Regions from separate parts of the Mycobacterium minnesotense genome, predicted to be linked through region 2. Evidence: riboswitches for the same ligand, from Rfam matches in the RefSeq annotation. Region 2 holds a riboswitch; the other holds the start of a gene.
The links. A riboswitch is a leader RNA that binds a small molecule or an ion and turns the genes downstream of it on or off. The one in region 2 is predicted to bind cobalamin.
Positions count from the first base shown of each region.

Region 1 (8,968 bases), 2.1 Mb from region 2:
CCGATCCAGCCGCAGCTCGGCGCTCAACCGTTGACCGGCCGCCAGGACGGCGTTGCTGACCAGCACAGAACCGACCATGAGCGCGTCGATCGGTGCGCCCAGCAGCGCGGTGGCAGTCGCACCCAGTCCGAGGACGGGCGTCAACGGGTCGGACAGTTCGTCACGCACGGCGTCCAGGAACTGCCAGATCACATGCCGCGTGGCGGTATCGGCGTCCGGGGCGGATTCGGGCTGCGACGGCGAGGCCAGGGCGGCACGCACCTGTTCGACCGACATGGCATGCCATTCGTCGACGGGGACCGGCCGGGGCAGCGGCGCCGTGATCACCTGGCGGGCCGACCAGTAGCCGGACACCAGACCCGCGGCCGCGCCCAGCGCGACCGGCTCGGGGCCGCGTCCTCGCACGGTGGGAATGAGCAGCATCGAACCCAATGCCGAAGCGCCGGTGGATAAGGCGATACCAAGGCGGGTGGCCGCTTGGGCTGCGGGCAGGGCATGCAGGACCCGCCATACCCCCGACAGGTCATCGACGATCAGATCCGCCACCGGCTCGCTGGCGTCGGCCAGGATGCCGACGCCGAGGTCGGCCGCCGACAGTGCCTGGGTGGCCGCCGAGGAGATCACCGCGACGGTGTGGCCTTCCTGCTGGTAGTCACGCACCGCATCGAGCAGCGCGCCGTCGATCGAATCGCCTGTCATGGGAGCGATTTCGTCGAACGCGGGCCGCAGTACTCCCAGGCCGATGGAGTCGTCCGCGGTCACCGTCTGCACCTGGGCGCGCTGTGTCTGCGCGAGTGTCGCCGCCGCCAGCGGATGCGGCGCCGGAGCAAACAGTGCCTCGGTGCCGGGGCGGCCGGTGACGGGATGCCAACCTGGCCGCAGTTCGCCTTCCGCGAGCATCGCCCGGGCGCCCTCCCAGGCGGTCAGATCCTTCTCGTCGGCGCCGCGAAGGCGCTCCAGGCGCAATGATTCGGTCCGCAGCACCCGCGGATCGAAGATCACCACGTCGACGCGGTCGAGTCGGCGCAGGCTGTCAGGGTCGATCTGTAATGCCTCGTCCCGGTTGGCCAGCCCGCGGCCCAGCGTGGCCGCAAACGATTCGTGAGTGGCTCGGGCTGCCTTGGGCACCGCGACCAATGCGGCATTGCCGGCCAGCTCGGGGTCGCGACTGGTCGCGGCGACGACGGCGGCGCCCACCGCCTGAATCCAGGTTCCGCGTTGTAGGTGTTGGTCGACCGGGCTCTCCGGTGATTCCGCTGTGCGCTGGGCCGGCCGGGCGGGCGGGCGGGCCAGCTCCGGCTCGCGCCGCGCCCAGGCCCGGGTGTCCGCGCGCGCTTCGGCAGCCCTGATGGTGTTGATCGCCAGGTCTACCGCCAGCATCGACGGCGCCGCAGCGAGTGCGTTGACGGCGGTGGTCGCCATCCCCAACGCGGTGGCGGTGGCCCGCTTGCCGATACGTTCCTCCAGCAGGCGGCGTAGTTGCGGCTGGTGGTCCAAGGTGATGACCGCGCCCTGGAGGCTGGAGGGCAACCGGCGAAACCGCAGAACGCGACTGGCAACGGCGAGCCCCAGGCCGACGGCGTTGATGCCGGCCATTGCGGCACTACTGACCGCTATCAGGCCATCGCCGGGTTCGGGGGCCGGACGAAGGTGGCGCCGTGGGCGCTCAGCCTCCGCTGGTGGGTCGGCAACCACGTCATAGCCCGTTTCGGCGTCGTCGATCAGGGCGGGTATCGAGGGGGGCATCGGTCTCCTTCGCTGGGCGACCGAAGCCTGAGAGAGCGCGCGGAACCTTCGGTCGACATGGTGAATCGTCCGAAGGTCTCGCTCGCGAAAGTCCTGGGTCCGCTGAATGACCGGGCGAGGCGACCCGCCGTATTGACGACCATTCACATCCGCCACCGGTGTGGCGGGTAGGAACTACTCCCCTTCGCCACCGACCGTAGGGCCGGTAAGCGGCGGGCGGCTGAACGCCGCCGAGACCCGACTTGAAATGCCGGTGAATGCTCTGCGTTGCAGACGGTTTCGAGGCGGTTTCAGGAGCGCGGCGACCAGTAGGCGAGCATCTCGGCGAAGGTGTCGAATGCCGGCTTCGCAATGCCGTAGGGAGCCTCGAAGTGCAGGCTCAACGGGAAGCCCAGCTCGGCCACACCATCGATGACCCGCTTGTACAGATCGAGTAGCTGACGACGTTTGGCATCGGGTTCGCCTGCGGCCAATTTCCGCACGAAGTCCTGCTCGGCGGCGACCGCCTCGTTCCCCGGGTCCTGGATGAGCCAATCGATCAGTCCCACCTTGGACTCCATCTTCGGCACGAAGCCGAACGACAACAGAACTTCGGGCCGGTGGTCACTGACGTGGGCGAAGTCGCGGAGGAATCCCACGATGGCATCCGAATAGAGCAGCTGCGTCATCCCGAACGTGGCACCCCGGTCGCATTTGAAGGCAAAGCGCCCCTGCTCGGCGTCGCGGGTCGGGATGAGGATGACTCCCCGGTTGTCCACGAGATCGTCGAATTTGGACAAGGCGTCGGTGGGTGCGACTCCGCTGCCCTCGCCGTCGTTCAGCGTGCGGGGGACACCGACGAAGATTATTCCGTCGAATCCGGCCTGGCGCAGGCCCGCGAGTCGCGTCCGCAGGTCCGCCTCGTCGAGGAATGCGGTCACCTGCGTGCACAGTCCGCGTACGCCGGGCAGTTCGGGACGGATCACCGACCAGAAATCGGCGACGTCGAGTTTGGGGACCATCTCGACCGGCCGATCGTCGTCTTCGGCGATCAACCCGGGAATCATCACGTGGCTGATCCGGCCGGCGATACCCGCCTGCTCGGACAGTCGCAGGACCTTGAAGGCCTCTTCGCGAGCGTGCTCAGGCCCGCGATCGGTGTTGGTCGGCACTAATTCCAGTGCAATGGTGTTCAGCGGCACCAGGGAACTCCGTATCTCATCGGAACGGACATGTTGCGCCCCAGAAAAGCTCTGGGGCGCAACATGTCAGACGGTCACAGGCCGGTGCGGGCGTCCTTGGCGGCGGCAACCAGGTTGGCCAACGACGCGTTCACCTCGTCGGGCTTACGGGTCTTCAGGCCGCAGTCCGGGTTGACCCAGAGGCGCTGCGCCGGAACGGCACCCAGTGCCTCACGCAGCGACGCCGCCATCTCCTCGGTGCTGGGCACCCGCGGCGAGTGGATGTCGTAGACACCCGGGCCGACTCCGTTGGAGAAGCCGATCGCGTTGAGGTCGTCGAGCACCTCCATGTGCGAACGGGCCGCCTCGATCGAGGTGACATCGGCATCCAGATCAGCGATCGCGCCGATCACCTCGCCGAACTCCGAGTAGCACAGGTGGGTGTGAATCTGCGTCGCGTCGGACACCCCCGAGGTCGACATCCGGAACGAACCCACCGCCCAATCCAGGTACGCCGCCTTGTCGGCGTCGCGCACCGGCAGCAGCTCGCGCAGAGCCGGCTCGTCGACCTGGATCACCGCGATACCGGCCGCCTCCAGGTCCACGGTCTCTTCGCGAATCGCCAGCGCCACCTGATAGGCGGTGTCGGCAAGCGGCTGGTCGTCACGGACGAACGACCAGGCCAGGATGGTGACCGGCCCGGTGAGCATGCCCTTGACCGGCTTGTCGGTCAGCGACTGGGCGTAGGTGGCCCAGTCGACGGTCATGGGGTTGGGCCGCGTGACGTCACCGAACAGCACCGGCGGACGCACGCAGCGGCTGCCGTAGGACTGCACCCAGCCGTTGCTGGTGGCGAAGAAGCCCTCCAGCTGCTCGGCGAAGTACTGCACCATGTCGTTGCGCTCGGGCTCGCCGTGCACCAGCACGTCGAGGCCGAGGTCTTCCTGCAGCTTGATGACGGCGGCGACTTCGGACTTCATCCGGTTGGTGTACTCGGCGTCGTCGATCTCCCCGGCCACCAGCGCGGCGCGGGCCTTGCGGATCTCCACGGTCTGCGGGAACGAGCCGATGGTGGTGGTCGGTAGTGGCGGCAGGTGTAGCCGCTCGTCCTGGGCGGCGCGGCGGGCCTGCGCCGAACCGCGCTGGACGCCGGCCGACCGGATCTCGGCGATCTGCGCGCGCAGCTCAGCGTTGTTCAGGCGCGGGTCGGACTCGCGGGAGGCCACCGCGGCGTTGGACGCGGCGATCTCCTGCGCCACGGCGTCCCGCCCGTCACGCAGGGCGCGTGCCAGGGTGGCGACTTCGGCCACCTTCTCGGCGCCGAACGCCAGCCAGCTGCGCAGTGCGTCGTCCAGACCGGTCTCGGGCTCCAGCGAGTAGGGCACGTGCAGTGTCGAGCACGACGTAGAAACAGCCACCGCCTCGGCTGAACCCAGCAGGCTCGCCAGCTTGGCCAGTGCGGCCTGCAGGTCGGTACGCCAGATGTTGCGGCCGTCGACCACACCGGCGACCAAGGTCTTGGAGGCCAACTCCGGCACCGACGCGATCTTGGTGTCGGGGCCGTAGACCAGGTCAACGCCGATGGCCTCGACCGGGGTACGAGCCAGCGCCGCCAATCCTTCGCCGGGGTCACCGAAGTACGTGGCCACGAAGATCGCCGGCCGCTTGGTCAGTGCGCCCAGACGGTTGTAGACCTGCTCGGCCAGCGCGGGGGCGTCGGCGGAGATGTCGGTGACCAGCACCGGTTCGTCGATCTGGACCCACTGCGCGCCGGCCTGCGCCAGCTGGCCCAGCAGTTCGGCGTAGACGTCGGTCAGCTCGTCGAGCCGCTCGATGGGCGCCGCGGCGCCGTCAACGGCCTTGCTCAGCAGCAGGAAGGTGACCGGTCCGATGATTACCGGCCGCGCGTTGACGCCTTGTTCCTTGGCTTCGGTGAGCTCGGAGAGCACCTTGGCCGGGTTCAGGGCGAACGTGGTGTCGGGACCGATCTCGGGAACGATGTAGTGGTAGTTGGTGTCGAACCACTTCGTCATCTCCAGCGGGGCGATGTCGGCATTGCCCCGGGCCGCGGCGAAGTAGCGGTCCAGCTCGTCGGAGACACCGGCCACGCGGGCGGGCAGAGCGCCCAGCAGCACCGCGGTGTCGAGCATCTGGTCGTAGTAGGAGAAGGTGTTCACCGGCACTGAGTCCAGTCCGGCGGCGGCCAGTTGCGCCCAGGTGTCGCGGCGCAGGCCGGCGGCCACCTTTTTCAGTTCGTCCTGGCCGATCCGGCCGGCCCAGTAACTCTCGGTGGCTCGCTTGAGTTCGCGGCGAGGTCCGATGCGCGGTGTGCCGAGAACGGTGGCGGTAAAGGGTTGAGCGGTCACGATGTGGTCCTTCGATTGACGAGGGTGGGTCAACGCCAGCAGTCGTCCAGCTGATCCGGTCCCGTGCCTATATAAAGCACCACAACCCTCAAAACCAGACGCCTATTCCGCGAGGCGTTGATCCGCCGGGCGCGGCGCGCCCAGCACAACAGGCAGGTATTCGGACTCGCAGGCGCGCACCGAGGTGCTCCTAATGGCCGTCGCTTCCCAGTCGGGCGAACCCATGACCAGTGCTTATGACGGCGGTCGTTCCTGCATACCGCTGCGGGACAGTCCCGGATTCTCACCGGGTTCCCTCTCGCGCTCCACACACACCGTGTTGCGCTCGATGCCGAGGCCGCGACTACTGCGGCAACGGCAGACCAGTTGCGTGATCGAGATTACTCGGCCGGGCCGCCGGCGAGTGCCTCCGGGATCGGGGTGGGGCCGTCATTGAATTCGATGGTGCGGCCGATGGTCGCGTCGTCAGCCAGGCAGGCCGCGATCGCTAACGCGACGTTGCCGCGGGAAACCTGCGCCTTGCCGGTGTCGGGGCCGACGGCGATCCGGCCGGTCGCCGGCTCCGCGGTGAGCCGGCTCGGACCCAGCACCGTCCAATCCAAGTCGGTGGCACGCAGATGGGCGTCGGCGGCGGCTTTGGCCTGCGCGTACGGATAAAAGGAATCGCCTTCGGGCACACCGTGATCGGGGCCGGCTCCGAAGTAGGACACCATCACGAACCGTCGAACGCCGGACTGCGCGGCGGCGTCGACGGTGCGCATCGCGGCATCACGGTCCACGGCATAGGTACGGGCCGGATTGCCGCCACCGGCACCGGCGGAGAACACCACCGCGTCATGGTCGGCCAGCAGGCGGCTCAACCCGCCGGTGTCGAGTTGCTCGATGTCGGCCACCACAGGGACCGCGCCGGTGGCCGCCACCTGCGGCGCGTGGTCGGGATTGCGGAACACCGAACTGACCTGGTGGCGGGATTGAGTCAGAAGCGGGGCGAGCAGCAGGGCGATTTTGCCGTGGCCGCCGATGATCACGATGCGTGCCATGGATTCGACGGTACGTGAGGCCCGGAGTGACCCCCGCTGACAAGCGCCGAGTGGCCCGGTTGACAATCGAGGCAACAAACCGCGAACAAACTAAGGAGCACCCATGGCTGAAGCCGTCATCGTCGAAGCGGTGCGCGCGCCTGTCGGCAAGCGCAACGGCGGACTGTCCGGGGTGCACCCGGCCGAGCTGTCTGCCCAGGTGCTCAACGGTCTGGTCACCCGGGCCGGTGTGGACCCGGCGCTGGTCGACGACGTGATCTGGGGCTGTGTGATGCAGGCCGGTGAGCAGGCTCTCGACATCGGCCGTACCGCCGTGCTGAGCGCGGGCTGGCCCGAGAGCGTCCCCGCGGTGACGGTGGACCGCCAGTGCGGTTCCAGCCAGCAGTCGGTGCACTTCGCCGCGGCCGGTGTGGTGGCCGGACACTACGACGTCGTCGTCGCCGGTGGCGTCGAGTCGATGTCGCGCACTCCGATGGGTTCGTCGCTGGCCAACGGCGGCCGGCCGTACGGCGACTCCTTCAAGGCGCGCTACAGCCAGACGCCGAACCAGGGCATCGGCGCCGAGATGATGGCCACCCAGTGGGGCCTGAGCCGCACCGCGCTCGACGAGTTCGCGCTGGCGTCGCACGAAAAGGCCGGCAACGCCCAAGACGCCGGTGCCTTCAAGGACGAGATCGTCTCGATCACCGACTCCGAGGGCAATGTCGTCAGCGAAGACGAGGGCATTCGCCGCGGCACCACCCTGGAGAAGATGGCCCAGCTCAAGCCGGCTTTCAAAGAGGACGGCGTGATCCACGCCGGCAACTCCAGCCAGATCTCGGATGGCTCGGCCGCGTTGCTGTTCATGTCGGCGGAAAAAGCCAAGGAACTGGGACTGACCCCGCTGGCGCGGGTGCACACCGCGTCACTGGCCGGGTCTGACCCGGTGATGATGCTGTCCGGGCCCATCCCGGCCACCCAGAAGGCGCTGAAGCGCTCGGGGCTCAGTGTCGACGACATCGGGGTGTTCGAGGTCAACGAGGCCTTTGCTCCGGTGCCCATGGCGTGGCTCGCCGAGATCGGTGCTGACCCCGCCAGGCTCAACCCCAACGGTGGAGCCATCGCACTGGGCCACCCGCTCGGCGGATCCGGCGCCCGGATCATGACCACCATGCTTTACCACATGCGCGCCAACGGAATTCGTTACGGACTGCAGACCATGTGTGAGGGTGGCGGCCAGGCCAACGCGACCATTCTGGAGCTGTTGTGAGTGCTGGAGCTGCTGTGAGTGAAGGGGCCGTTCTGGTAGAGCGGCGCGGAAACGTCCTGCTCATCACGATCAACCGGCCCGACGCCCGCAACGCCATCAACGGCGCCGTGAGCGCCGGCATCGGTGACGCACTGGCACAGGCGCAGGCCGACGACGAGGTTCGCGCGGTGGTGCTCACCGGCGCCGGCGACAAGTCCTTCAGCGCCGGAGCCGACCTCAAGGCGATCGCCAACCGGGAGAACATCTTCCACCCCGAACACCCGGAGTGGGGCTTCGCCGGTTACGTGCAGCACTTCATCGACAAGCCCACCATCGCCGCGGTCAACGGCACCGCACTCGGTGGCGGGACCGAGTTGGCGCTGGCCAGCGACCTGGTGATCGCCGAGCAGCGGGCCCAGTTCGGGCTGCCCGAGGTCAAGCGGGGTCTGGTCGCCGGGGCGGGCGGCGTGTTCCGCATCGTCGACCAGCTGCCCCGCAAGGTTGCCCTCGAACTGCTCTACACCGGGGACCCGATCTCCGCGGCCGACGCGGCCCAGTGGGGATTGGTCAACCGGGTGGTCGAGGACGGCAAAGCCCTCGAAGCAGCGCTGGAGCTGGCCGAACGCATCACCGGCAATGCACCGTTGTCGGTGCAGGCCAGCAAGCGGATCGCCTACGGGGTCGACGACGGCGTCATCACCGACGAGGTGGCGGGCTGGGCCAGGACCGGACGCGAGTTCTCCACCCTGCTTCGGTCCGAGGATGCCAAGGAAGGACCCCGGGCGTTCGCCGAGAAGCGCGCGCCGGTGTGGAAGGCACGTTGAGCGGCGTGCCTGAGCCACTGATCATCTCGATCGGGGACTTTGTTCCGCAGCGGCACGCCCAGTCATGGGTGGCACCCAACGCGACCCTGATCGGCCAGGTCAGCCTGGCCGCCGGGGCCAGCGTTTGGTATTCGGCGACGCTGCGCGCCGAGGTCGAACCGATCGAGATCGGTGCCGAGTCCAACATCCAAGACGGGGTCACCATCCACGTCGACAAGGACTTTCCCTGCCGAGTCGGCGAACACGTCAGCGTCGGGCATAACGCCGTGCTGCATGGCTGCACCATCGGCGATGGCTGTCTGATCGGGATGGGGGCGATCGTGCTCAACGGTGCGGTGGTGGGCGAGGGGTCGCTCGTCGCCGCCGGCGCGGTGATCCCGCAGGGCATGGTGGTGCCGCCCCGATCGCTGGTGGCGGGGGTGCCGGGCAAAGTGCGGCGCGAACTCAGCGACGCCGAAGTCGACAACAACCGGTACAACGCGGTCGGTTATGGGCTGTTGAGGGAACTACATCGGGCGAACTAGCCCATTTGCGCCACCGGCGGCACTTGGGCCGCTACGTTCAAGGGACGTGCTCAACCCGCCGCTGAGGGGACGTCTCGTAT
Region 1 covers NZ_AP022589.1:2,926,582-2,935,549, forward strand. Annotated here, with positions in the region: gene G6N09_RS13625 (cation-translocating P-type ATPase) at 1-1,746, opposite strand, end outside; gene G6N09_RS13630 (mycobacterial-type methylenetetrahydrofolate reductase) at 2,037-2,927, opposite strand; gene metE (5-methyltetrahydropteroyltriglutamate--homocysteine S-methyltransferase) at 3,002-5,272, opposite strand; cobalamin riboswitch at 5,407-5,607, opposite strand; gene G6N09_RS13640 (SDR family oxidoreductase) at 5,653-6,312, opposite strand; gene G6N09_RS13645 (thiolase family protein) at 6,416-7,561, shown strand; gene G6N09_RS13650 (crotonase/enoyl-CoA hydratase family protein) at 7,576-8,364, shown strand; gene G6N09_RS13655 (gamma carbonic anhydrase family protein) at 8,370-8,888, shown strand; gene G6N09_RS13660 (CPBP family intramembrane glutamic endopeptidase) at 8,967-8,968, shown strand, end outside.
Region 1: another riboswitch for cobalamin. It lies ahead of metE (5-methyltetrahydropteroyltriglutamate--homocysteine S-methyltransferase); the one in region 2 lies ahead of G6N09_RS04220 (VWA domain-containing protein).

Region 2 (8,968 bases):
TTGTCGTCAGGCACCGTCAACGGTTGTCCCTGCGGCATCAGGCGGCTCCTCGTCCGGTGGCGTCGCGGACGACGCCGGTCAGTGCCTCGGCGCTCACCTGGGGCAGGGCGACGTATTCGGCGCCCAGTCGCTCGGCCAGCGTGCGGGCCAGCCCGAGCCGCATCCGGCCGCTCTCGCAGTCCACTACGACCGACGAAAAGCCTTGTCGGGCAATGCTGTCGGCGGCAGTCAGGGATCGTGATACTGGGTCGGTACCGGAGGTGGCGCGGCCGTCTGTCAGGACCACGAGCAGTGGACGGCAGGCCGGGTCGCGCAGGCGCTCCCGGCGAATGAGCTCGGTGGCCTCCACCAGCCCCTCAGCCAGAGGGGTACGGCCACCGGCGGGCAACTCATCGAGCCGAGCGGCGGCCACCTCCACCGAACCGGTCGCGGGCAACACCAACTCCGCCCGGGTATCCCGGAATGTCACCACCGCCACCCGGTCCCGGCGCCGGTAGGCGTCCAGCAGCAGCGACACGATCGCGGTCTTGACATGGCGCATCCGCTCCGCGGCCGCCATCGACCCGGAGGTGTCGACCACGAACAGCACCAGGTTGGCCTCCCGGCCCTCGCGAACCGCGCGCCGCAGATCGGCCGCCGCCAGAATCATCGGCCCCTGCTCTCGGCCCCGGGCACCCTGATGCGGTGCGGCGGCCCGCAGCGTCTCGAACAGATGTAGGCCGCCGGTGGTGGCGGCCGCGGTGGCACCCACCCGGCGCCCCGAACTGGTGCGCGCCCTGCTGCGTCGGCCGCTGCGTCCCTCGCCCACGCCGTCGACCGAGAACAGTCTTGCCCGGTAAGGGGAGTCGGCGCCCACTGTCGAGGTGGATCCGGGTGTCGACTGGGGTGTTCCGGTCTGATCCGAGCGGGGCGCGGCGTGCCCGTCATCGGGCGGACCGTCCGGTTGTGGACCGTCCGGCTCGGGGTCGGGCTCGGGATCGGGCCCACGGTCCGGCGGGAGCAGCTCGTCGAGCTCGGACTCGTCCAGCCCCGGGGCATCGAAAGGCTTGCGCCTGCGCCGATGCGGCAGGGCCAGCCGGGCCGCCACCCGGAGATCTTCGAGCGTCACCGCGTCGCGTCCCTGCCACGCCGCATGCGCGACGGCGGTGCGGGCGCAGACGATGTCGCCGCGCAGGCCGTCGACGTCCAGCGCGGAGCAGATCTCACCGATCTTCACCAGCACTGTGTCCGTGAGCGCCACCTGCGGCAGTAGCTGTTGGGCCTGACGGATTCGGGACCGCACCCGGTCTTCGGCTGCAGCGTAGGTGGCGGCGAAACCGGCCGGATCGGCGTCGAAGGCCAGTCGCCGGCGCACCGCCTCGGCCCGCAGCGCCGGATCACGTGGCGCGGCGACTTCGACGGTCAGCCCGAATCGATCGAGCAGTTGGGGACGCAGCTCGCCTTCCTCGGGGTTCATGGTCCCGACGATCACGAAACGTGCCGCATGGGTCACCGAAATCGAGTCGCGCTCCACGGTGAGGCGTCCCATCGCGGCGGCGTCCAGCAGCAGGTCCACCAGGTGATCTGCCAGCAGGTTGACCTCGTCGACGTAGAGGATGCCGCGGTTGGCCCGGGCCAACAGTCCGGGCTCGAACTCCACGGTGCCACCGCCGAGCGCCCGCCCCAGGTGGATGGAACCCACCACCCGGTCCTCGGTGGCACCCACCGGCAGCTCGACCAGGCGAACAGGGCGGGTCTCGACGGGGGTGTCGGACGCGAACGGGCCGTCGGGGGAGAGCGGGTTCGGCTCAGTGGGATCCGAAGAGAACCGGTCGCCGGCCACCACGTCGATCGGCGGCAGCACCTGGGCCAGGGCCCGGACCAGCGTCGATTTGGCGGTGCCCTTCTCGCCGCGGATCAGCACGCCGCCGATACCGGGGGAGATCGTGCTCAAGATAAGCGCCAGCGCCATGTCGTCGAGGCCGCCCGGATCGTCCGGGTCGCCGCCGAGGACGGCAGGAAAGGGGTACAGCTGTTGCATGGAGGCTCCGCTCGTGTGGCCAACATCTGTTGGCGACGCGAAGCCGGTATTCGGACTGACCGGGGCGCATCGGAATGCGCCGCGGAACACCGTAGCGGGCCTGTGTCGGAGTCACACCGACTTCCCTGGCACTTCGCGCCGATACCCTAACACCCGGGGCCGCAGACCCCGACCGAGAGAAAGGGCACAGGACCAGTGAGTGCACCCGAAGCAGACTTGACCGGATGGGTCGCCGAGCCGTTCACCGGCGGTGAGTTCACCCACGACGTATATCGCAAGGGCCAGGGCCCCGGCGTTGTGCTGATCCCCGAGATCCCGGGCGCGCACCCCGGCGTGCTGGCATTGGGAAATCACTTGGTGGACAACGGTTTCACCGTGGCGATTCCCTCGCTGTTCGGCCAACCCGGCAAGGCGATCACACCCGGCTACGCATTGACGACGATCGCCCGTGCCTGCGTGACGCGCGAGTTCGCCGCGTTCGCCACCGACAAGCAGCGGCCGGTCACCCAGTTTCTGCGGGCGCTGGCGCGTGACCTCAACGCCAAGACCCCCGGAAAGGGAGTCGGGGTGATCGGCGAGTGCTTCACCGGAGGCTTCGCCCTGGCCGCGGCCGTCGACGACGCCGTGCTGGCCCCCGTGCTCAGCCAGCCTTCCGTGCCGATCCCGCTCACGCCGAAGCAGCGCCGCGACCCCGGCCTCTCGGAGGTGGAGCTGGGCGTCGTCGCCGACCGGGCCGCCAGCGACGGCCTGTGCGCGCTGGGTCTGCGATTCAGTGAGGACAAGATGGCCCCCGGGGACCGCTTCGCGACGCTCAAGGCCCGGCTCGGGGACGCCTTCGAGGTGATCGAGATCGACTCGTCGCCGGGCAACCCGCACGGTCTGTCGCGGATGGCGCACTCGGTACTCACCGACCAGGTTCGCGAAGTCGACGGCCACCCGGCCTACGAGGCGCGCAAACGAGTAGTGCAGTTCCTGACCGAGCGCCTGACATAGCGGTGCCTGCCGCCGAATCCATCGCCGTCGTCGGCATCGGCGCCGACGGCTGGGCCGGTCTGCCCGAACCGGCCCGCGAGATCGTGCTGGCGGCCGAGGTCGTGCTGGGGGCGCCCCGCCAACTGGCGCTGCTGCCGCACGCCGACGGCCAACGACGGATCCGCTGGCCGGCCCCGCTGCACGCCGGTCTGCCTGCGCTGTTCGACGACCTGGCGGGTCTGCGGATCGTGGCGCTGGCATCGGGTGATCCACTGCTCAGTGGGATCGGCACCACGCTGATCGGGCTGTTCGGTACCGAGAGGGTGACGGTGGTGCCGGCGGTCTCGTCCGTGGCGCTGGCCCGTGCTCGGCTGGGCTGGCCCGCGGAGGCCGCCGCGGTGATCAGCGTCGTCGGTCGTGACGTGCGCGCCGTGCTGCGCGAGCTGGCGCCCCAGCGGCGGGTGCTGGTGCTGTCCTCAGACGAAAACACCCCGCACCAGTTGGCTGCTCTGCTGGCCGACCGCGGCTATGGAGCAAGCCGCATGATGGTCCTGGGCGACCTCGGGGGCGTGGATGAATTCAGGCTGGATGCCACCGCGGCGACATTCGCCGGCCCCGTCCCGCGGCTCAACATCGTCGCCCTGGAACTGTCGGGCCCGCTGACCGCCGGCTGGGTGGCCGGCCTGCCCGACGATGCCTACGCCCACGACGGCCAGCTCACCAAACGTGACCAGCGGGCCGCCGCCCTGGCCCGGCTCGCGCCGGCGCCCGGACAGTGGTTGTGGGACGTCGGCGCGGGTGCCGGCTCGGTGGGCATCGAATGGATGCGTGCGCACCCGACCTGCCGCGCCATCGCCGTCGAGGCCGATGAGACACGGGCCGAAAGAATCGCGGTGAACGCCGGCAATCTCGGGGTGCCCGCGCTGCAGGTGGTCTGTGACGCGGCCCCGCAGGCGTTGGCTGATCTGCCCGCGCCCGATGCCGTGTTCATCGGCGGCGGGTTGAGCCGGCCCGGGGTGCTGGATGCGGCCCTGGCGGCCCTGGTGCCGGGCGGCCGATTGGTGGCCCACGGCGTCACGCTGGAAGCCGAGACGCTGCTGCTGGCCGCCTACCGCGAGCACGGCGGCGAGCTGACCCGCATCCAGGTCGAACAGGCCGCGCCGTTGGGATCCTTCACCGGCTGGACACCCGGTCGTGCGATCACCCAGTGGGCTTTAGCCCTGCCCTGAGCGATCCCGCGCCGGGTCGTAGAGATGGCTCTCGCCGCCGCACGGATCCGGCAGATCCGCGACGGCCCGGCCGACCAGGATGACCGCTGCCGACCGAAGACCCGCAGCTTCGACCGTGTCGGCAATCTCGGTGATCGTGCCGCGTAACACCAGTTCCTCGGGCTGCGATGCGCGGTAGACCACCGCCACCGGGCAGTCCGGGCCGTACTCGGGAGCCAGCTGGGCCATCAGTTCACGGATGCGGGTGATCGCCAGGTGCAACACCAGCGTTGCCTGGGTCGCGGCGAACGCCCGAAGCTCTTCGCGCTGCGGCATCGCGGTGGAGGCAGCCTGGGTGCGGGTCAGCACCACGGACTGCGCCACCAGTGGCACGGTGAGCTCACGGCCGAGGACCGCTGCTGCCGCCGCATAGGCGGGCACGCCGGGGGTGAGGGCCCACGCCACCCCGGCGGCATCGAGCCGGCGGGTCTGCTCGAAGACCGCGCTGTACAGCGATGGATCCCCAGACACCAACCGCACCACGGCGCGCCCGGCCCGATGCGCGCTGACCAGCCGGTCGGTGATGTCATCGAGATCGAGCTCGGCGGTGTCGACGAGTTCGGCATCCGGCGAGCAGTGCGCGAGGACATGGGGGTCGAGGTAGCTACCCGGGTAGAGCACCACGTCCGCGTCGGCCAGCAGCCGGGTGGCGCGCACAGTCAGCAGATCCGCGGCGCCCGGGCCGGCGCCGACGAACTGGACCGCTACCGCACCCATCTCGGGGTCCACACCCTTCCCGACGGGGTCGCTCGTGTCGACGAAGCGCCCACCAGGACAAGGCATTTCATGTCGATCGTGTCGGTGTCGAGTTCGCCCAGCGTGGTCACGGTGAGCTGTTCGGACTCCCGGCCGATGTCACGGCCGACGACCACCACGGCCGACGCTTCCCGGTGCTCCAACAGCACCTTGCGCGCGATCGCGATCTGGTCGGGCCGGGCGCGGGAGGCGGGGTTGTAGATCGCCAGCACCAGATCGGCCTCGGCGATCGCGCGCAGTCGGGACTCGATCACCGCCCACGGCTTGAGTCGATCGGACAGGCTCAGCACCGCGAAGTCCGCCCCGATCGGGGCGCCCGCCGCCGCGGCCACCGCCTGCACCGCCGACACCGCAGGCAGAACCCGCACCGAAACATGCTGGTACTGAGGATCATCGGCCGCCTCGAAAACTGCGGCAGCCATCCCGAACACCCCGGCGTCGCCGCCGGACACCACGGCCACCTGCTCGCCGCGGGCGGCCAGGTCCAGTGCGAACCGGGCCCGTTCCAGCTCCACGGTGTTGCCCGAGGTGTGGCGCTGCAGCCCTTCGCGCTGCGGAACCCGGGCGACGTAGGGGCCATAACCCACTACGTGGTCGACCGTTGCCAGCGCCTCGGCGGCCTCGGCGGTCAGCCACCCATCGGGGCCTGGGCCAAGCCCGATTACCAGCAGTTCGGCGGGCTGGGCCACGGGAGCGGCCTGAGCAGGCTCCGGCTCGGCTGAGGTGCGTGAGCGTTGCCCGTTGCGGGAATCCCCGTCGACCACAATCAGCGACAGGTAGGGGACAGCTGCCTCGTCCGCTTCGTCCATCTCGGCCACCGGCAGCCAGCGTTGTTGCGGGTGACTGGCGCGCTCGACGTAGTAGGCGTGTTCCAGACGGCCTGCCGCGGCCAGGGCCCGGCGCACGGCCGGAAACGTGCGGCCCAGTTTCATGATGATGGCGCCGTCGGTGTCGGCCAGCCGCATCGCCAGCTCGTGCTCGCTCAGCGTGCCCGGCAGCACGGTCAGGACGTCGGTCTGGCGCACCAGCGGCATACCGAGAGCCGCAGTTGCGGCGCTGAATGCTGGGACCCCGGGGATGATCTCGGTGTCGAACCGGGCCGAGAGCCGGTCATGCATGTACATGAACGAGCCGTAGAACAGCGGATCGCCCTCGGTCAGCAACGCCACCGTGCGGCCCGCATCCAGGTGGGCGGCCAGCCGGGCGGCGGAGGCCTCGTAGAAATCGGCCAGCGCGCCGGCATAGCCGCCGGGGTGGTCGGTGACCCCGGTGGTCACGGGGTAGCGCAGCTCTTCTTCGAGGACGCCGGGGCGGATCAGGTCGGCGGCGATAGTGCGGGCATACGACGACTTGTTCACCCCGGCGTGGTAAGCCACCACGTCGGACTCGGCGATAATCCGGGCCGCCTTGAGGGTGATCAGCTCGGGATCACCGGGCCCCAGGCCCACTCCATAAAAGCGGCCGGTCATGCGATGCCCTTCATTCGGCGTCCGACGCCAGTGCGTTCAGCGCGGACGAGGTGATAGCCGAACCTCCCCGTCTTCCCCGCACGGTCACGTAGGGGATGTCGACGCCGTGATCGTGGTGCAGCGCGGCCAATGCGGCCTTGGACTCGGCGGCACCGATGAAGCCCACCGGGCAGCCGACGATCACCGCCGGACGCGGCCCACCGTCGAGGATCATCTCCAGCAGGTGGAACAGCGCGGTGGGGGCGTTGCCGATCGCGACGACGGCACCGGCCAATTCGGGTCCCCACAGCGAGACCGCCGCAGCCGAGCGGGTGGTTCCCCACTCTTTCGCCAGCTCGGGCACGCGCTCGTCACGCAGGTGGCAGCGCACCTCGTTGCCGGCCGGTAACCGGCCAGCGGTCACCCCGACGGCCACCATGCGGGCATCGCAGAAGATGGGCGCGCCGTTGTCGAGTGCGGCCCGCCCCGCCGGTACCGCTTCAGGGTGAATCAGCAGATCTTTGGCGACGTCGGTCTGGCCGGCGCCGTGAATCATCCGTACCGCGAGCCGTTCGGCGCCCGCGGGGATGTGCGACAGGTCGGATTCCCGCCGGATCGTCGCAAACGATTCGACGTAGATGGCGGGGCCGTCGTCGATGTAGTCGTAGTGCCGAGACGGGCGCCTGGGCCTGCTCACCGATTCGCCTCCTGGGCTTGGGGGATGAAGACACCCTGCCACGGCGTCACCACCAGCTCGGCGTGCTCCATCAGGGGTTGCCCGCGGTCCGGTGTGAGCACGCCGTCGGGCACACACACGTGGGTGCCGCCGGGCACGATGCCAAACGGTAACGGACCCGACGGGGGCGGGATGCGGGGGTCTGGGGCAGTTCCGGCCGGTACGGGCAGCAGGGGCCTGGCCAGTTCCCGGATATGCCAGGGCGCGTCTGGGCGTGCGCCGCGGGCGTGCTGGAAGGCCACCGCCAGCTCGGTGAGCCGGTCGGCGGAATCCTCGAGGGCGATCACCGCGCCCCAGTCTTCACCGATCCGCAGCTGCGCCTCCCGGTCGCTCAGCACCACCAGGCCGGCGTCGGTGGAGCGGTCTCGCAGGTCGCCGCGGCCGTCGTCGAGGACGAAAAGGAAGCGCCCGGGCAGCCCGGCAAGGCGTGGATCGGCACACAACAAGGCGTCCAGCTGTGCGGCCGCCGGACGCAGGTCGGTCCGCCCGCCGGCATATCCGGTCTGCGGCGAGACCAGGATGTTGCGGACCAGCTCGTGGCTGCGCGACGGCAACAGTCCGGTCGACTCCAGCGCGACCACCGCGTCGGGGGCGAGCTCACCCCCGTGATCGGCCAACCCGCGCAGCTGCAGGTTGGCTCGTGTGGTCAGGTAGACCGAGCCATCGGCGAACTCGGCACTGACCTCGAACAAGCGGGCCAACGCCCCGGCCTGAAGCCGACCGCCGACCAGGCGCAGTCGCACCAGCAGTCCGTCATCGGCCACCCAGGGGCGCAGCACACCCGGGCAGCGGTCGGGCCTCGTCCTCATCTGTCACGCCCGCCACGCGGCGGAGGGCAGTGCGGAGTTGCCCGCCTTTGCGCGACAACACCCATGGGGTCGGCGCTGCCGGTGGCGGGTTTGGCGTACACAGACTGAATTGTCGCTCAAAGGCGGGCAACAGAGAGGCCCCCGCCCTTCGGCGACGGGTGGGGCGGTTGAGACTCAGCCGCCCAGCGCCGCGACCGCCGGGCCGAACATGGTGGCCTTGATGGCGCCCAACGTGCCCGGGTCCTTGCCGGCCAAGGGGCGCAGCAACTCGGTCGCCACCGGGGTCACCGCACCCTCGGCCGCGGTGTCGTCGACGATCCCGAACCGCTGCGCGTCCACGCCACCGAACCGGCGGCCGGTCGTCATCGACGCCACCTGGGCCTGTGGGGTGAGTTTGGCCTGGATCAGTGCAGCCATTCCGGCGGTGAACGGAATCCGGATGTCGACCTCGGGCAGGCAGAAGAAGCCTCGGTCGGCGCGCATTACCCGGAAGTCGTGGGCCAATGCCAACATGGCGCCGGCCCCGAACGCGTGGCCCACGACCGCCGCCGCGGTCGGGATCGGCAGAGTCAGCACCCGTGCCAACAGCGCGTGCACCCGCCCCACGTACCAGTCGGTGCGATCACCGTTGGCCATCAGCCAATCCAGGTCCAGGCCGTTGGTGTAGAACTTGCCGCCCGCGGTGGTGACCAGGCCATGCGCCCTGCCCTCGGCGTTGGCGGCCAGCACGTCGTCGAGCATGCCGTTGATCTCGTCGAGAAAGTCCGGGGAGAACCGGTTTTCGTCAGCGCCGAGGTCGAGGACGGCGACCTTGTCGTCATAGGTGAGGTTCACAGTGGTGGATCCTTTCTCGGAGGTGGCCCGACCGACAGCACGGCGCGGACCGCCGCCTGCAGGTGGGCGCGGGCGCAGGCGTTGCCCAACCGGTTCCGGGTGAGCACGATAGCGGTGGGCAGGTC
Region 2 covers NZ_AP022589.1:846,415-855,382, reverse strand. Annotated here, with positions in the region: gene cobO (cob(I)yrinic acid a,c-diamide adenosyltransferase) at 1-38, opposite strand, end outside; gene G6N09_RS04220 (VWA domain-containing protein) at 38-2,020, opposite strand; cobalamin riboswitch at 2,045-2,171, opposite strand; gene G6N09_RS04215 (dienelactone hydrolase family protein) at 2,216-3,013, shown strand; gene cbiE (precorrin-6y C5,15-methyltransferase (decarboxylating) subunit CbiE) at 3,016-4,221, shown strand; gene cobM (precorrin-4 C(11)-methyltransferase) at 4,207-4,977, opposite strand; gene G6N09_RS04200 (precorrin-2 C(20)-methyltransferase) at 4,965-6,485, opposite strand; gene G6N09_RS04195 (precorrin-8X methylmutase) at 6,496-7,161, opposite strand; gene G6N09_RS04190 (ferredoxin-like domain-containing protein) at 7,158-8,009, opposite strand; gene G6N09_RS04185 (enoyl-CoA hydratase-related protein) at 8,184-8,843, opposite strand; gene G6N09_RS04180 (TetR family transcriptional regulator) at 8,840-8,968, opposite strand, start outside.